2 regions of the Flexivirga alba genome follow, and region 1 is predicted to be linked to the other one. Evidence: predicted binding sites of a transcription regulator. Region 1 holds the regulator's gene; the other holds the start of a gene.
The links. The regulator HspR, encoded in region 1, represses chaperone genes until heat shock. The targets are predictions, from matches to a motif close to AAGTTGAGTCNNNNNGACTCAACTT.
Positions count from the first base shown of each region.

Region 2: a site for HspR is predicted at 5,293-5,317, ahead of lon (endopeptidase La). Genes of this name have one in related genera too.

Region 1 covers NZ_JBHSWH010000001.1:1,557,401-1,565,889, reverse strand. The annotation lists gene clpB (ATP-dependent chaperone ClpB) at 1-427, opposite strand, end outside; gene ACFQDH_RS07595 (metallophosphoesterase family protein) at 1,260-2,234, shown strand; gene ACFQDH_RS07590 (hypothetical protein) at 2,189-2,401, shown strand; gene ACFQDH_RS07585 (hypothetical protein) at 2,566-2,730, opposite strand; gene ACFQDH_RS07580 (LysR family transcriptional regulator) at 2,813-3,712, shown strand; gene ACFQDH_RS07575 (GNAT family N-acetyltransferase) at 3,713-4,720, opposite strand; gene ACFQDH_RS07570 (heat shock protein transcriptional repressor HspR) at 4,824-5,273, opposite strand; gene ACFQDH_RS07565 (DnaJ C-terminal domain-containing protein) at 5,273-6,286, opposite strand; gene ACFQDH_RS07560 (nucleotide exchange factor GrpE) at 6,369-7,025, opposite strand; gene dnaK (molecular chaperone DnaK) at 7,022-8,489, opposite strand, start outside.
Region 2 covers NZ_JBHSWH010000001.1:1,708,024-1,716,512, reverse strand. The annotation lists gene ACFQDH_RS08355 (GNAT family N-acetyltransferase) at 1-91, shown strand, start outside; gene ACFQDH_RS08350 (isocitrate lyase/PEP mutase family protein) at 94-891, opposite strand; gene ACFQDH_RS08345 (hypothetical protein) at 941-1,630, opposite strand; gene ACFQDH_RS08340 (DNA polymerase IV) at 2,156-3,232, opposite strand; gene ACFQDH_RS08335 (carboxymuconolactone decarboxylase family protein) at 3,269-3,712, opposite strand; gene ACFQDH_RS08330 (GNAT family N-acetyltransferase) at 3,874-4,509, shown strand; gene ACFQDH_RS08325 (helix-turn-helix transcriptional regulator) at 4,562-4,789, opposite strand; gene ACFQDH_RS08320 (hypothetical protein) at 4,789-5,202, opposite strand; gene lon (endopeptidase La) at 5,394-7,772, shown strand; gene ACFQDH_RS08310 (CoA-binding protein) at 7,792-8,226, shown strand; gene ACFQDH_RS08305 (hypothetical protein) at 8,186-8,489, opposite strand, start outside.

The DNA of each region.
Region 1 (8,489 bases):
TGGTCACCTTGCGGCCACCGCGCGTCTGTGGGATGGCCGCGGCCAAAGCCTCTGCGTTCAAACCGAATTCACCGGTCTGGGCGAGTGCGAGCAAGAGGTGGTCGGTAGACACGAAGGTGTCGCCCATCGACTCCATGGCCTGGCGACCCTGCTCGAGCACGTTGGCGAAGGTGCGCGACATCGTCGGCTGAGCAACGGACGCCCCTTGTGTCGCGGGAAGCGAGCGCAGCGCCTGCTCGGCGGTCGCGCGGGCCGCCTGGGCAGTGGTGCCGACCGCTTCGAGCAGCGGGCCGGTGGTCGTGTCGGTCTGGTCGGTCAGCGCGAGCAGCAGGTGCGCCGGCTCCACCTGCGGGTTGCCCGCGGTAGTCGCAAGCTGCACCGCATTGGAAACAGCCTCTTGCGCCTTGGTGGTCAGCTGTAGAGCCACGTTGGTTGGTCCTCCCTGGTCGGGTACGTCGTCAGTTCTAGCGGTATGCCGCACTGCTCCGGTTCCAGCTTTCCGCGACAGGTGGAACCGGGCAAGCGCGGCATACGTCTCCCTTCGTCCAACGAGAGCAAAGTTGAGTCTATTCCGCTCAACTTTGCCGCGTACCGATTTCGCCAATTCGTCAGCCCGGAGTCACCCATCGACCACCCGCCGACGCAATGATGGACGAACGTCCAAGTGACCTGAGGAGCGAGATGACTTCCATTCGACGCCGGACCCTCCTGGGCGGCGGCATCGGCGCGGCCGCCGCAATCACACTCGGCACCCGCCCGGCCCGAGCGGCCGATGCCGACCTCATCTCGTGGAGTCGGCGCGCCATGCTCGGCGAGGGCACGACGCTCGAAGCTGCCGCCGCACCCGCGAGGTCGAGTGGATACACCCGGCTGACGTCGGGTCCGGGTTACCCGTTGACCGTGCGCACCGATCTGTGTCCGGCGCAGGCGAAGCGGGACGACACTCGGACCGCCCAGGCATCGATCGTGCAGTTCACCGACGTTCACGTCGTCGACGCACAGTCACCGGTCCGATTCGAGTGGCTGCACGAGATCACCGGTTCGGCATTCCGCCCGCACGAGGCGCTCGGCACGCAGGGCGGCGCGCAGCTCGTGCGACGGGTCAACGAGGTCGGCAAGGGGCCGTTCAGCGGCCGAGCATTCGACTGCGTGGTGACGACGGGCGACAGCTCCGACAATCACGAGAACGTCGAGCTCGACTGGTTCTTGGCGATGATGAGCGGCGGCGCCATCACCGCGAACACCGGCTCGCCCACGAAGTGGGAGGGGTCCAGAACGCCGGCGACAGCCTCTACTACCTGCCGGAATCCACTGCGTCCGACATGTACAAGAAGGTCGGATTTCCCACGCTCCCAGACTTTTTCGAGCGTGCGATCACGCCGCACACCAGCGAGGGACTGAAGACGAAGTGGTTCAGCGTCTTCGGCAACCACGATGACTCCATCGAGGGCACGCTGCCCTCCAGCACTCCGGTCCTGGCCGAGATGTACACCGGCAGTTTCAAATTCACCGGTTTCGACAACACCAGCGCCAATCTCGCACTGCGCCGATCGTCGATCGGCGGGCAGTCCGCCATACCGAAGGCGTCGTCGCTCACCCAGTCGCGCTGGGAGGTCACACGTGACGAGCGGCGGGCGACGTTCACGCCCCGAGAGTTCATGGCCGCGCACCTGGACCCGAAGGTCGACGGGCCCGGACCGCACGGGCACGGGTTCACCGCCGATGCGATCGCCGACGGCATCGGCTACTACAGCTTCCAGATCGCGCCGGGTGTCGTTGGCATCTCGATGGATTCGACCAACCGGGCCGGCTTCACCGACGGTTCGATCGGGGACGAGCAGTTCCGCTGGATCAAGCGCACCATCGAGGCATCGTCCAACCGCTACTACGACGGCTGGGGCATCGAGCATCGCACGGAACACCCGGATCAGCTCTTCGTGCTCTTCAGCCACCACACCAGTGACAGCATGAACAATCTGCTGCTCGCACCCGACACGCTCGAAATCCGGCACAGCGGCTCGGAATTGGTCAGCACGCTGCAGCGCTATCCGAACGTCGTGGCCTGGGTGAACGCCACACGCACGACAACAAGATCACGCCGCACCACCACAACGATCCGACGCGCTCCTTCTGGGAGATCAACACCGCGTCACACGTCGACTTCCCGCAGCATGCTCGCATCATCGACGTGTGCGACAACGCCGACGGCACTCTGTCGCTCTTCACGACGCTGATCGAGTCGGCCGCGCCATACCAGGCGTCATACGACGACAGCTCGCCTGCGGCACTTGCCTCGCTCTATCGAGAGCTGTCCTACAACGACATTCACCGCGATCCGAACCGGATGGGCAGCGACGCCGACCGCAACACCGAGCTGCTGCTGAAGAACCCAATGGCCTAGTGCAGTGAGTCAGAAATAGAGCAGGTACGGATGTGGGCAAAGTTGCTGGTCAGGCGCGAAGCGACTGTCCAACAACTTTGCACGCACCGCACTAGTGCCACATGAAGAACGTCCCCTGACCGATGGTCAGGGGACGTTCGCCGGACAGTGGGTCGGCATGGCGCTCAGTAGTGGCGGCTGAGCCACGGGGTCTGCTTCTCGATCAGCGTCTCCTGGGCGTTCTGCTGGTCACGCCAGAAGGCCCGAAGCTTGCCGGCGAAGCCGAGCGATGTCCGGCCGTGTCCGTGCCGTTGGTGGGTCGTCTTGTTCAGTGCTTGTGTTGTGTTCATGGGTTCCATTCTGGATGACTTAACTGTTCAGCACAAGCTGGGATTTCTTCATAATGCTTAAGTCTTGCTGTAGTATCGGAACATGCTCGACATACACCGTTTGAGGGTCTTTCGATCCGTCGTCGCCAGTGGCTCCGTGCAGGGCGCCGCGACCCATCTCGGCTACACGCCGTCCGCCGTCAGCCAGCACATCAATCAGTTGCAGCGCGAGACCGGGCTGACGCTTTTCGAGAAGGCGGGCCGCGGGATCTCTCCCACACCTACCGGGCGTCTACTGGCACAACAGAGCGACGACGCCATGGGCGCGCTCGCCCGACTGGACAACGTCGTGACTGACCTGCGCCAGGGTCGCACCGGCAGCTTGTCGATCGCCTGCTTCTCGTCGGCCGGCGAGGAATGGGTGCCGAGACTGGTCGCGAAACTGCAGCGGGAGTTCAAGAACGTGTTGATCACTGTCGACCTCAACGAGCACACTGAGGCTGCGCGAGCCGAGTGCGATCTCGACATCCGCACCGAGGATCTGAGCGAAAAGCCTTCTCACATCAAGGGATACACACGGCACGAGCTGACCACCGAGCCGTATGTCGTCGTCCTTCCCGCCAAGCATCCCCTCGCGGACCGCGACGAGATCGCGATGACCGACCTGGCCGACGACCCTTGGGTGGACGACAGCAACCAGGATCAGACGTGCGGCCGCATCCTCCGACGCGCCATCGACAAGTCCGGTATGTCACCGCGCACGGTCGCGGAGTGCCAGGACCACCACACGAGCTTCGCGCTGGTCGCAGCGGGCATCGGCGTGACGCTCGCGCCGCTGCTCACCCTCGGTTCGCTGCCCCGGAAGGCGCGTGCGGTGCCGTTGTCCTCCCCGGAGATCCGCCGTGGTATCTCCGTGCACGTGCGTGATGCTGCAGCCGGTAGTCCCGTCACCCGTCGGGCGCTGGAGTTGCTGCACGAGATCGCGCCCGACGACGAGCGATGACTAGCCGGTCGACGAGGCGAAGATCCACTCGGTCGAGGTCTCGACGATCTCGAAGCCGAGCTCGACGTTGATGGAGACCATGTGCTCGTTGGTGTCCGCATTCATCGTCCGGATGAAGGGGCGACCGGGGTAATCACGCTGCAACCGCTGGAGATTCGCGACCTTGACGGCAGTGCCGAGACGGTGGCCGCGATGTTCGCGATGGACATAGGTGCCTTCTTGCACGACCGGATCCATCGTGTCATCGAAGACCAGATCCGTCTGTGCAGCTACCGCACCGGACGTTTCGTCAATCGCGAGTGACGACAACCGAATTCGTCCTTGCTCGGCCTCACGCGCGTAGATGCGGCGCAACCGATCGGGCGTCACCTCCTCCGGCTCGAAATCGACGTCTCCGGAAGGCGCATCCACCGCCAGCATGCGCATCAGCTCGGCCAGCCCGGCCAGCAACTCGTCAGGGACCCGACCGACATACGTCTCGATGCGGTACCCGTCACGCCGTGCATTACTGGCAGCGGCAAGGTCGGCCAGTTTCTCCGCGGGCACAGGCAGTTCGAGATGCCGGGTCGGCTCACGCCACGCCGGAAGGAACCCCTGAGACCTGGCGAACCGCGCGTACTCGTGGTCATCGGCGCCCTCACCCGGAGCAAAGGTTTCGACGAAGAGCGCCGACCTGCCGAGCTCCCCGACGCGAGCCTTCGCGTGCCGCACCAGGGCAGCCCCGACGCCCCGCCGTCGATGCTCGGGTGCGACGTCAATGTCGGCATACACCTTCTCGAGGTTGTCCTGCGTGGGGACGAACAACAGACTCGTGCCGACGCAAGCGCCGTCGCGGAAGAACCCGTAGAGCTCCTGGCGCTCCTCCGGATCGGGCTGCCGCATACCGATCAGCCAGGACTTGTATGACGGTGGTGTGAACCAGGGCCGCGCAACACTCTTCGCGGCGACCCCGACATCGAAGACCTGGCGCATGGCGTCGTCGTCGGCAGGATCGATGAGTCGGATCACCCGACTCAGGCTACGGAACCCGGTGAGGCGTACACCACCGAATATTGAGTCGCCGCAAACGCCCACGACGGCAACGGTCGTGGGCGTTTCGTGTCCATCGAGGTCAGCGCTTGCGCCATACGACGAGGGCGCGCTCGGCCCGCACCGGCGTGACGCGCTCGCCCGGGCGCAGCGGCGTGATCTGACCGTCCGGGGCTGCCGCGAAGACGCGGCCCATGCCCTTGCTGCGCTCGCGGGCCAGCTCCTCGGACAGCTCGCGAACGCGCGACCGGAGTGCGCCGACCTGGTCCTCGAGCTCCAGGATCCGGCGGATGCCGGCGAGCGAGACGCCCTCCTCCTGGGAGAGTCGCTGCACTTCCCGCAGGACGTCCAGGTCGTCCATCGAGTAGCGACGCCCGCCGCCCCTGGTGCGGGACGGCGTCACGAGGCCCAATCTGTCGTATTGGCGCAGGGTTTGAGCATGTATGCCGGCAAGCTGCGCCGCCGCGGAGATCGCGTAGATCGGCGCGTCGCCCGGCGGCGGCGCCGCGCCTCGCCACGACGAGCGGACCATCACTGGGCAGCTTTCGCGCTCAGTTCGGCTCGCGGGTCGACGCCGTCGGCGCGCTCCTGCTCCGCGATCGCCTCGACCGCTTTCTTCGTCTCCCCGGACAGCTTCTCCGGCACGATGATCTGCACGATCGCGATCAGGTCACCGGCGCCGCTCTTGGCCTGGATGCCCTGGCCCTTGACGCGCAGCTTGCGACCGGACGGCGTGCCCGCCTTGATCTTGACCTTGACGCTCTTGCCACTCAGTGTCGGCACTGCGACGGTGGCTCCCAACGCGGCCTCGGCGAAGGTCACCGGCAGGTCGACCGTGAGGTTGTTGCCCTCGCGGCGGAACACCGGGTGTGACTGCACCGTGATGTGCAGCAGCAGGTCGCCGGGCTGCCCGCCATTGGGGCTGGGCTGCCCCTTGCCGCGCAACCGGATCGTCTGACCGTCCCTGACACCAGCGGGAATTCGCGTTTTGATCGTCTGCCCGTCGGCGGCCTGCAGGGCGATGGTCTCGCCGGCCGCAGCGTCCCGGAAGCTCAGCGTGGTGCGCGCCTCGAGGTCGGCGCCCTTGCGGGGACCGGCCTGGTAGCCGCCATACGGCGACCCGTAGCCGCCGCCACCGCCGAACTGGCCGAGGATGTCGTCGAGGTTGATCTGCTCGCCCCGGCCGCCGGTGGGGAACCGGACGTTCTGCCCACCGCCGCCTCCGCCGAACATCGAACCGAAGAGGTCCTCGAACCCGGCGCCGCCGCCGGCACCGCCCGGTCCGCCGGCGGTGAAACGAGCACCGCCACCGACCATCTGGCGCAGCTGGTCGTACTCCTGGCGCTTGGCCGGGTCGGCGAGGACGGAGTTGGCCTCGCCGATGTCCTTGAACTTCTGCTCCGCTGCCGTGTCACCAGGGTTCTGGTCCGGGTGCCACTTACGGGCGAGCTTGCGGTAGGCCTTCTTGATCTCGTCGTCGGTCGCCTCCTGGGAGACGCCGAGGATCTTGTAGAAGTCCTTTTCGAGCCAATCCTGACTAGCCATCAATCACTCCAGTACGTCGAAAGTTGCCTCACCGAGCGGGGATTCGCGATGAACCCCCGCTCGGTGGGCAACTTGGGCTTCATCAGGACGGGTCGGCGACCGCGACGCGGGCGGGGCGAACCATGCGCTCACCCAGCCGGTAGCCCGGCTGCATGACCTGCACGATCGTGGTGCCTTCCGAACCCTCCGGCACCTCGGCCTCGATGTGCATCAAGGCTTCGTGATGGGTGGGGTCGAACGGCTCACCGACCGCGCCGAACGCGGTCAGGCCCAGCTTGGTGAGCGTCGAGTCGAGCTTGTCGGCGATCTTCTCGAAGGGCGAGCCCTCCAGATCTCCGTGCTGCCTCGCCAGGTAGATGTCGTCGAGCACGGGCAGAAATGACTCCAGAACGCGCGCCGTAGTGGCGTCCCTCTGGGCCTCTCGGTCGCGCTCGACGCGCTTCTTGTAGTTGAAGTACTCCGCCTGGGTGCGCTGCAAGGCGTCGAGCCGCTCCGCCGCGAGCACGGTGTCAGGGTGGTCACCCTCCGTGTCCGCAACGTTCTCGGCCGGTGCCGGCTCGTCGGCGACATCCGGTGCGGTCTTGTCCGCCACGTTGCCCTCCGATGTCACTCGCACGTCACCGTTTTCGTCGATCCGGCGCTTGTCGCGGATGACCGGTCCGGTCTGGTCCTCTTCCTCCGGCCGCCGGCCGGGCTCCGCCGAAGCGGAGCCCGGCTGCGGGCCCTTGGGGTCGGTCACTTGGAGTCACCCTTGGTGTCGTCTTCGTCGTCGACGACCTCGGCATCCACCACGTCGTCGTTCTCGGCGTCGGCCTGCGGCGCGTCGCCCGCCCCGGCTGCACCCGCTGCGTCACCCGTCGGGGCTTCGCCCCCGGACTGCTGCTCGGCGGCATACAGGGCGGCGCCCATCTTCTGCGAGGTTTCGTTGACCTTGGTGGTCTTGGCGGAAATGTCCTCAGCAGAGGTGTTTTCGTCCTTGAGCGCGTCCTTGAGCTCGGTCAGCGCCGACTCGACCTCGGTCTTGGAGTCGGCCGGGACCTTGTCGCCGTTGTCGGCCAGGAACTTCTCCGTTGAGTAGACCAGCTGCTCCGCGGTGTTGCGGGCCTCGGTCTCCTCACGGCGCTTCTTGTCCTCGGCTGCGTGCTCCTCGGCATCCTTGACCATCCGCTCGATGTCTTCCTTCGGCAGCGCCGAGCCGCCGGAGATCGTCATCGACTGCTCCTTGTTGGTGCCACGGTCCTTGGCGGACACGTGGACGATGCCGTTGGCGTCGATGTCGAAGGTGACCTCGACCTGTGGCACGCCACGAGGCGCCGGCGCGATGCCGGACAGCTCGAAGTTGCCCAGCGGCTTGTTGTCCTTGGCCAGCTCGCGCTCACCCTGGAAGACCTGGATCTCGACCGACGGCTGGTTGTCCTCGGCGGTGGAGAACACCTCCGAGCGCTTGGTCGGGATCGCGGTGTTGCGCTCGATCAGCTTGGTGAACAGGCCACCCTTGGTCTCGATACCGAGCGACAGCGGCGTGACGTCGATGAGCAGCACGTCCTTGCGCTCACCCTTGAGCACACCGGCCTGCAGCGCGGCACCGACGGCGACGACCTCGTCCGGGTTGACGCCCTTGTTGGGCTCCTTGCCGGTGAGGTCCTTCACGACCTGCGCGACGGCCGGCATACGGGTCGAACCGCCAACCAGCACAACGTGATCGATGTCGCTGACGGTGACGCCGGCGTCCTTCATCACGTGCTCGAACGGGCCCTTGGTGCGCGCGAGGAGATCCTTCGTGAGGTCCTCGAACATCGCGCGGGTGATCGACTCGTCCAGGTGGATCGGGCCGTTCTCACCCATCGACAGGTATTGCAGGCTGACGTTGGTCGACGTCGCGCCGGACAGCTCCTTCTTGGCCTGCTCGGCGGCGTCCTGCAGACGCTGCATGGCGATCTTGTCCTTGGACAGGTCGACGCCGGTCTGGTTCTTGACCTGCTGGACCAGGTGGTTGACCACGCGCTGGTCCCAGTCGTCACCACCGAGCTTGTTGTCACCGCTGGTGGCGCGGACCTGGATGGTCGAGAAGCCGTCCTCCGGGTCCTTGCCGACCTCGAGGAGGGACACGTCGAAGGTGCCGCCACCGAGGTCGAAGACCAGGATGAGCTCGTCCTCCTTGCCCTTGTCGAGGCCGTAGGCGAGCGCCGCCGCGGTCGGCTCG
Region 2 (8,489 bases), 150 kb from region 1:
CGACACCGACAACGCGAACCTTCCGATGGCACGAGCGTTCGCCGAGGTCGGCTGGCCGCAGACGGAGACCCGGATCGACCTGCGGCGCTGACATCAGCCGAACAGGCTGTTCATCTCGCCCCAACTGCGTGGCCCGGCCAGCTCGTCATACGTGCCGACCTCGAGAAGTTCGCGGGTCGCCCGCTCGACGTGTCCGAAGATCGCGCCGGCAAGTGACGACCCGGCCGACACCCGCCACGCTCCGGCCTTCTTCAGTGCAGGGATGGCCGGAGCGCCGGGACCGGTCAGGATGTTCACCGGTGCGTCGATCGCATCGGTCAATCGCGTCACCTCGTCGAGGTCGGTCACTCCCGGCACGAAGATGCCGCTGGCGCCCGCGTCGAGGTATGCCGCCGCACGTGCCACGGCGTCGTCGAAGTCGGCGGCGCCGAGCAGGTAGCCGTCGGTGCGGGCGTTGAGGTAGAGGTTCACGCCTGCTGCCTCTGCCGCTTCACGGACCACCCGCACCCGATCGGCTGCCTCGTCGGCGGGCCGCAGCGCGCCGTCGAACGCGTCCTCGAGATTGACGCCGACCGCTCCGGCCTCGATCACCAAACGCGTCGTCTCGGCGAGATCCGCTGCGCTGTCACCGAATCCGCCTTCCACGTCGCACGACACCGGCACCTTCGCAACCGCACAGATGCGCTGCAGGTGCTCGAGCATCAGCCCACGGTCGAGCATGTTGCCGTCCTGGGCACCCAGTGACCAGGCAACTGCCGCACTGGAGGTCGCGAGAGCCTTGGCCCCGGCGTGCTGGATCACCGCCGCGGAGGCCGCGTCCCAACAGTTGGGGAGCACGAGGAGGTCGTCGTGGAGGTCGTGGAAGGCGGCTGCGCGTTCGGTCTGTGTCATGGCCTCAACGGTAGAAGGGACGCTGTTCTGCTGCTCGCGAGTTCCGACGTCAAGCACCACATTGCCCGGCGGCGGCCGCGTTGCACAGGATGATGCTCGCCGAGCCGCCGACCCGAAGTTGCAGGAACTTGCCCGGTGACGCGGGCGCCAGTGTGACGACGACCGACTGTCCGACGGCGTAGTTCTTGGCGTCGGACGTTGCCGTCACCGAGCCAGTGCCGCTGGTTGCGGTCATCGCGGTGAGCTTGAACGCCATACTGCCGCGTGGCGCGTTGCCCATGGAGCACGACGGGCAGCGCGTGAGGTCGGGGTAGCTCAGCGTGCCGTTGCCGTGCGCGTCGATGGTCAACCCCGTCTCGTGACCACCCCACGAACCAACCATCGACCCTGTCGACGTCGGTGGTTGTCGCGTCGAGGTGAGCGACGATGTCGGCGCGGTGGGGCTGGCCTGCACCGCACACGGCTGCAGGCCGAGACTCCGCACCACCGACACCGGGACCGCCGCATAACCGTCGATCGGCTGTGGGACATCTCTGTCTCCGCAGAAGGTCACGTTCGTCGGTCCGACCACCGTGCGATTGTCGAGGTTGACGATGACCTCGTCGACATCGCTCGCCGGCTGACCGCTCGGGAGATAGAGGGCGACGGTGGCGCGGACCCACGCCGAATCGACCTGCGAACGTTTGATGTTCGTCGCCTTGCACACCACGTTGCTCGACGCCGCGCGAGGAAGCACCAATGCACAGATGCTGCGAGACAGGGACGGGACGCGTGCCGCCGACGCGGTCGAGACCGACGAGCTCGTCGAGGTGGGAGTCGCACTGGTCACTGACGAGCGAGCCGCGGTCGACGTGCTCCGCGGCGGTCGGGAGATGGACGTCGTCGACGCGACCAGTGGGGAGCTCGTGGTGGACGAAGCGGTGCTCGTGCGCGTGGCGGCGATCGGTGACGTGGACGTTCCGCTGCCGGTCGTCCCTCCGCCGCCACACCCGGACAACGCGAGAGCTGCGGCGCAACAACAGCCCACGAACGCAACGCGCCGACGAGTCAGGTGTCGGGGCGCCGCGTCGTTGCGACACGGTCGACTCGTTCGGACGGAACTCGGATCAACGGGCATGGCGACTCCCGCACAACGTGAGGTGATGAGTTGGCAAGTGGGCGATGACACGCCGGCAGATCGGACCATCGGAATCGGTGCGGAGATCTTATTCGCCCCTCGCCGGCGCTGCGGCTTTATTGAAGTCCGACTCTCCTCACCGAGAGGTCACGGATTGCCACGACGCCCGTGGGTGCGGGGTGCGTCATACCCACCCTCGGGCGGGACCATCTCGCCACGTATCCCGAGCAATCGGACCGGTCGATCGTCGGCGAGCTTGGTGTAGAGCGCGAACGCCGTGTCCACGATCACTGCCGGATCGTATGTCGGCTCCGGGAGCTTGCGGACCCGGGTGAACGTGAAGAACGGCGCGAAGCGGATCTTCAGGTGGACCCGCTGACAGGGGCGTTGCTCCTGCCGCAAGTCCTTCTCGACCAAGGCCGCCAGATCACCCAGCGCCGCCCGGATCGCGTCGGGAGTCGTGAGGTCCTGCTGATAGGTGGTTTCGTGCCCGTGGGCGCGCGCGATCCATGGCGTGTCGTCGACCACCGCGCTACCCGCGCCCCGGCCGAGGCGACCGATGTGCGGACCGGTGTTGGGCCCGAACTCCGCGGCAAGGACGTCGTCTGCGGTGGCGGCGAGATCGTTCACGGTGCGGATGCCGTGTGACTCGAGTCGTTTCGACGTCTGACTGCCGATACCCCACAACGCCTTCACCGGCCGATCACCCATCACCTCCAGCCAGTTGTCGCGGGTCAGCCTGAAGACGCCGCGTGGCTTGCCGAGGTCGGTGGCGACCTTGGCGCGCATCTTGGTGTCGCCCACACCGACGCTGCAATGCAGGCCGGTCGCGTCGAAGACGGCGCGACGCACGGCGTGGGCGGTCTCCATCGGGTCCTCGCTGTCGATGCCGACGAAGGCTTCGTCCCAGCCCAGCAACTCGACAACGGCGCCCGGGAAGTCGCGCAGCGCTTGCATGACTTTCGCTGAAACCGCTTCGTAGACAGGGAAGTCCACCGGAAGGAAGATCGCCTCGGGACAGCGGCGTACGGCGATCTTGAGCGCCATACCCGAGCGGATGCCGAATTCGCGCGCCTCGTAGGACGCGGTCGAGACGACGGCCCGCTCGGTCGGATCGCCGCGGCCCCCGACGACGACCGGCTTGCCCGCGAGCTCGGGGTGACGCTGGATCTCGACGGCAGCAAGGAATTGATCCATGTCGACGTGCAGGACCCAGGCCGTCATGGCGCAAGCCTGCCACGGGCCGGCCCCGCCTGGCGATCAGCGCGTGCCGGCGGTCTGGCGGGTGGTGACGTTGATCCGGTTGAAGAGGTTGGTTGTCGCGATCCAGGCGACGAGCGCGGCGAGAGCCTGCTCGTCGTACCGGTCAGCGACCTCGCCCCAGACGGTGTCCGGGACGGGGTCGAGGCTGTCCGCGATCCGCGTCACGTGCTCGGCGAGCAGCAGCGCCGCGCGCTCGTCGTCGGTGAAGTACGGCGCATCGCGCCAGCCGGCGATCGAGATCAGTCGTTCGTCGCTCTCGCCCGCCTTCTTCGCGTTCTCCATGCCGTACTGCAAGCACCACGAGCAGCCATTGATCTGGCTGACCCGCAGGTGGACGAGTTCCAGCGTCGTGTCCGGCACCCCCTGTCCGCGGACGGACGCGGCCAACGCTTGAATTCCCTTGATACCGGCCGGATCGAGCAGGTAGGCGGGGTTCGTCATACGGGGTTCCATCGGGTGCTCCTTGAAGTTGATCGGTTCGTTCGCAACAGGAGACGTATGGCGACCGAAGAATGTGACACGTGCAGCGGAGTCGTCCGCGGAGGACCCGATCAGTCAGGCGCCTGGATGACCGACATCGCACCTTCTGCGAAGCTGACGTCATGACAATGCGGTGGCCGTTCGACGACCTCATGCTCAGCGCGTCGGGCATCACACTTCGCCCGGTGCGCGACGTCGACCTCGCAGGCTTCGTGGCGATCTTTCCCACCGACTTCGACCTCGACCCGGCCTATCCACCGCTGCCCGGAGTGCCGCCTGCGACCGATCGTGAGCGCCGGCTGGTCCAGAGCATCTGGCGGCATCGCGGATGCTGGTCGGTCGACGACTGGGCCGTCGACTTCGGTGTATGGCGAGACGACGAGCCTCTCGGCATACAGACTCTCGAAGGCACCGACTTCCCACAGAAGCGCACCGTCGACAGCGCATCCTGGATCGCAAAAACGTTCCGTGGCAACGGATTCGGCATACAGGCACGCGAGCTGATGCTTGCGTTCGCATTCGAGCAACTCGGCGCCGAGCAGGCGATCACGTCCGCATTAGTCACCAACGAGGCTTCCCTCGGGGTGAGCCGGCACCTCGGCTATCGAGACACCGCGGTCGAACCGCACGACACCGGAGGTGAAGTCGTCGCACTGCAGCACCTGGCCATGGACCGGCCCGACTGGGTGGCGCAACGCCGAACCACCAGCACTGTCAGCGGTTTTGACCCGTGTCGGCCATTCTTCGGGCTGGGCTGACCGGACGCCAACGATCCAACCGATGACGACCGCACACCCACGTTCAGCCACATCAATCGATCGCCGCATCCTTGACAACCAGCGATCGACCTTCCGGAAAGAAGATCCCCTCGATCGGCTTGTCGAACACCTTCGCGATGCGGAATGCCAGCGGGAGAGACGGGTCGTACTTTCCCGTTTCGAGCGCCACGACAGTCTGGCGGGATACCTCCAGGTGCGCGGCAAGGACCACCTGGGTCCAACTGCGCGCCTCACGCTCGGAACGAATCCGGTTCTCCATCAGGCGGTCGGTGCCTTGACGAGGCGGGTGGTGACCGCCCATGCGAGCAGCCCGACGATGGCGACCGGCCAGCCCCCGGAAACTGAAAGTCCGGCGGCGTCCAGGGTGCCGACCGCGAAGGCGGCGAAAACCGTCGCGGCGAAGCCGACTGCCAGCCCCGGAAAGGCCAGCTTGATCTGGTACTCGTCCAGCTGCCGCATCCGCATCGCGACGACGCCCACCACCCAGGCGAGGAAGAAGAGCGGCAAGGCAGCCCACGCAACACGCCACGAACCGGCCGAATGCCCCCATTGGTCGAGCGCGAGACTGGTCAGCAGGTAGCACGCGAGCCCGGCCCAGATCCGCACTCGGACGCTGCGCCGGCGTCTCAGCTCGACCGGCGTTTCCTCGTCCAAGTCAAGATTCCTTGTCATCTCTGCACGGTATGACGCAGCTCCTGGACCTGTCAAGCACCCTTGACATTCCGATCGCTCGCACCGCCGGGAACAAAACCGCCGCGCGCAGCCTTGAGCGGATAAGACTCAACTTTCGCAGCGACACGACCCGTCCACCGGCACCGGCCGACGAACCCGTTCGTGTCGCCATACGCCTCACAAGGAGAGCGATGACCCGATCAACCCAGCTGCCGGTGCTGTTCCTGCACGACCAGGTGGCACTGCCCGGCATGACCCTGCCCATCGAGCTCGACGACGAGGCACGTGCCGCAGTCGACGCTGCTCGCGCGGCCGACGGTGAGCAGTTGCTGCTCGCACCGCGCATCGACGACAAATACCCGACGGTCGGCGCGGTCGTCACCATCGAGCAGGTCGGGCGTATGCCGAACGGCGAGCCCGCCGCCGTCCTGCGCGCCACCGACCGCGCTCGTATCGGCCGCGGTGTGACCGGACCCGGCGCCGCCCTCTGGGTGGAGGCGGAGCTGGTCGAACCCGGCGCGCCGACCGAGCGCACCCAGGAACTCGCTACCGACTACAAGCGGCTGGTGGTCGCGACCCTCAAGCGCCGCAACGCGTGGCAGGTCATCGATCACGTCGAGTCGACCACCGACCCGCACGCCTTGTCCGACCTCGCCGGGTGGGCGTCATTCCTCTCCCCGCAGCAGCGCGTCCAGCTGCTCGAGGAGACCGACGTCGACAAGCGACTCGAGACCCTCATCAAGTGGACCGGCGATCACCTTGCGGAGCAAGAGGTTTCGGACAAGATCGCCCATGACGTGCGCGACGGCATGGACAAGAGCCAGCGCGAGTTCCTGCTGCGTCAGCAACTCGACGCCATCCGCAAGGAGCTCGGCGAGAACGAGCCCGAAGGCGCTGACGACTACCGGTCGCGCGTCGAGGCGGCCGACCTGCCCGACCCAGTCCGCGAGGCCGCGCTGCGCGAGGTCGGCAAGCTGGAGCGTTCCAGCGAGCAGAGCCCGGAGGGCGGCTGGATCCGCACCTGGCTCGACACCGTCCTCGAACTGCCCTGGAACGACAAGACATCCGACCGCACGGACATCACTGCCGCGCGTGAAGTGCTCGATGCCGACCACCACGGCTTGGACGACGTCAAGGACCGCATCGTCGAATACCTCGCCGTGCGCGGCCGCCGCGCGGAACGCGGCATGGAGGTCGTCGGCGGACGTGGCTCAGGCGCGGTGCTCGCTCTCGTCGGCCCACCCGGCGTCGGCAAGACGTCCCTCGGTGAGAGCGTGGCGCGTGCTCTCGATCGCAAGTTCGTGCGCGTCGCCCTCGGTGGTGTGCGCGACGAGGCCGAGATCCGTGGCCACCGGCGGACGTATGTCGGTGCTCTGCCCGGCCGAATCGTCCGCGCCATCAAGGAAGCCGGCTCGATGAACCCGGTCGTGCTGCTCGACGAGATCGACAAGGTCGGCTCCGACTTCCGCGGTGACCCGGCGGCAGCGCTGCTCGAGGTGCTCGACCCGGCACAGAACCACACGTTCCGCGACCACTACCTCGAGCTCGACCTCGACCTGTCCGACGTGGTCTTCATCGCCACGGCCAACACCCTCGAGACGATCCCGAGCGCGCTGCTGGACCGCATGGAGCTCGTCGCGCTCGACGGTTACACCGAGGACGACAAGGTCGCCATCGCGTCCACGCACCTGCTCCCCCGGCAGCTGGAGCGCGCTGCTCTCACGGCGGACGACGTGACCATCGACGACGCCGCATTGCGTGAGATGGCAGGCAATTACACCCGCGAAGCCGGAGTCCGGCAGATGGAGCGGATGCTCGGCAAGATCCTCCGCAAGGTGGCCACCAATTTGGCGACCGACAAGGCCGAGGCGCCCGTGCAGGTGACCGTCGATGACCTCAAGGACTACCTCGGCCGGCCGCGCTTCACTCCCGAGTCAGCGGAACGCACGGCAGTGCCCGGTGTCGCCACCGGACTGGCAGTGACCGGCATGGGTGGTGACGTGCTCTTCATCGAAGCAGCCAAGCCGGCAACTGTGAAGCTGCAATCCGCCTCTGCTGACATGGAATCCGAGTCCGAGCCGCACCTGACCCTCACCGGACAGCTCGGCGACGTCATGAAGGAGTCCGCTCAGATCGCGCTGTCCTACCTGCGCGCGCACGGGACCGAGCACGGCGTCGACGTATCGACGCTCGCCGGATCGATCCACCTGCACGTCCCGGCCGGCGCAACACCGAAGGACGGACCGTCCGCCGGAGTCACCATGGTGACGGCGCTCGCCTCGTTGGCCACGGGTCGCCCGGTCCGCAGCGACGTCGGTATGACGGGAGAGGTGACCCTGAACGGTCGCGTCCTACCGATCGGAGGCGTCAAGCAGAAGCTGCTGGCTGCCCAACGTGCCGGTTTGACAACGGTTTTCATTCCACAGCGGAACGAACCCGACCTGGACGACGTGCCGGACGAGGTGAAGGCCGCGCTCGACATACGACCGGTGAGTGACGTTGCGGAGATCCTTGAGCTCGCGTTCGAGGATGCCTCGACCGACGGCACCCAGCTGCCGCATGCGGGCTGACCGGACCTAGCGTGAGGTCATGACCGAACGTTGGAGACCACCGACCACCGCAGAGACTCGTGAGGTGTTGCAAACCGCACGGACCATCGCGGTGGTCGGTGTCTCGGACAACCCGGCGCGGCCGAGCCATGGAGTGGCGGCATACCTCATCGAGCACACCGATTACGAGGTGTGGCTGGTGAACCCGAATCTGACCACGCTGTTCGGCCGGACCGTCTATCCGAGTCTTGCCGACCTGCCGTCCGCGCCGGACATCGTCGACGTGTTCCGCCGCGCCAGCGAGTTGCCCGGCATCACCGACGAAGCCATCGCCGCGCGCGCACGAGTGCTGTGGTTCCAGCTCGGCCTGTATGACGAGAACCTAGCAACCGTAGCCACTTCGGCCGGTCTCACGGTCGTGATGGACCGTTGTCTCAAGGTCGAACATCGGGCGCTGGCCGGCCCGGCAGACTAGTCGCGGCATCCCGGCGCGGATCCATCAGATCGATCGTCTGCAGGATCCAGAAGGCTGCGAAGAGACCCAAGAGCGCGATCTCCAGCCCCAGCATCGCGTAGTCCCACGACGTCCGAAAGATCGCGAACCCGACCGCGGCGCAACCCATTCCGATGAGCACCACCCAGTAGGCCTTGTCGAAGCGGGTCCGGCTCACGGCCGTTTTCCGAGCGATCACCCGCACACCCCAGTCGGTGTTGAGCGCCACGACCCCGGCGAACGGC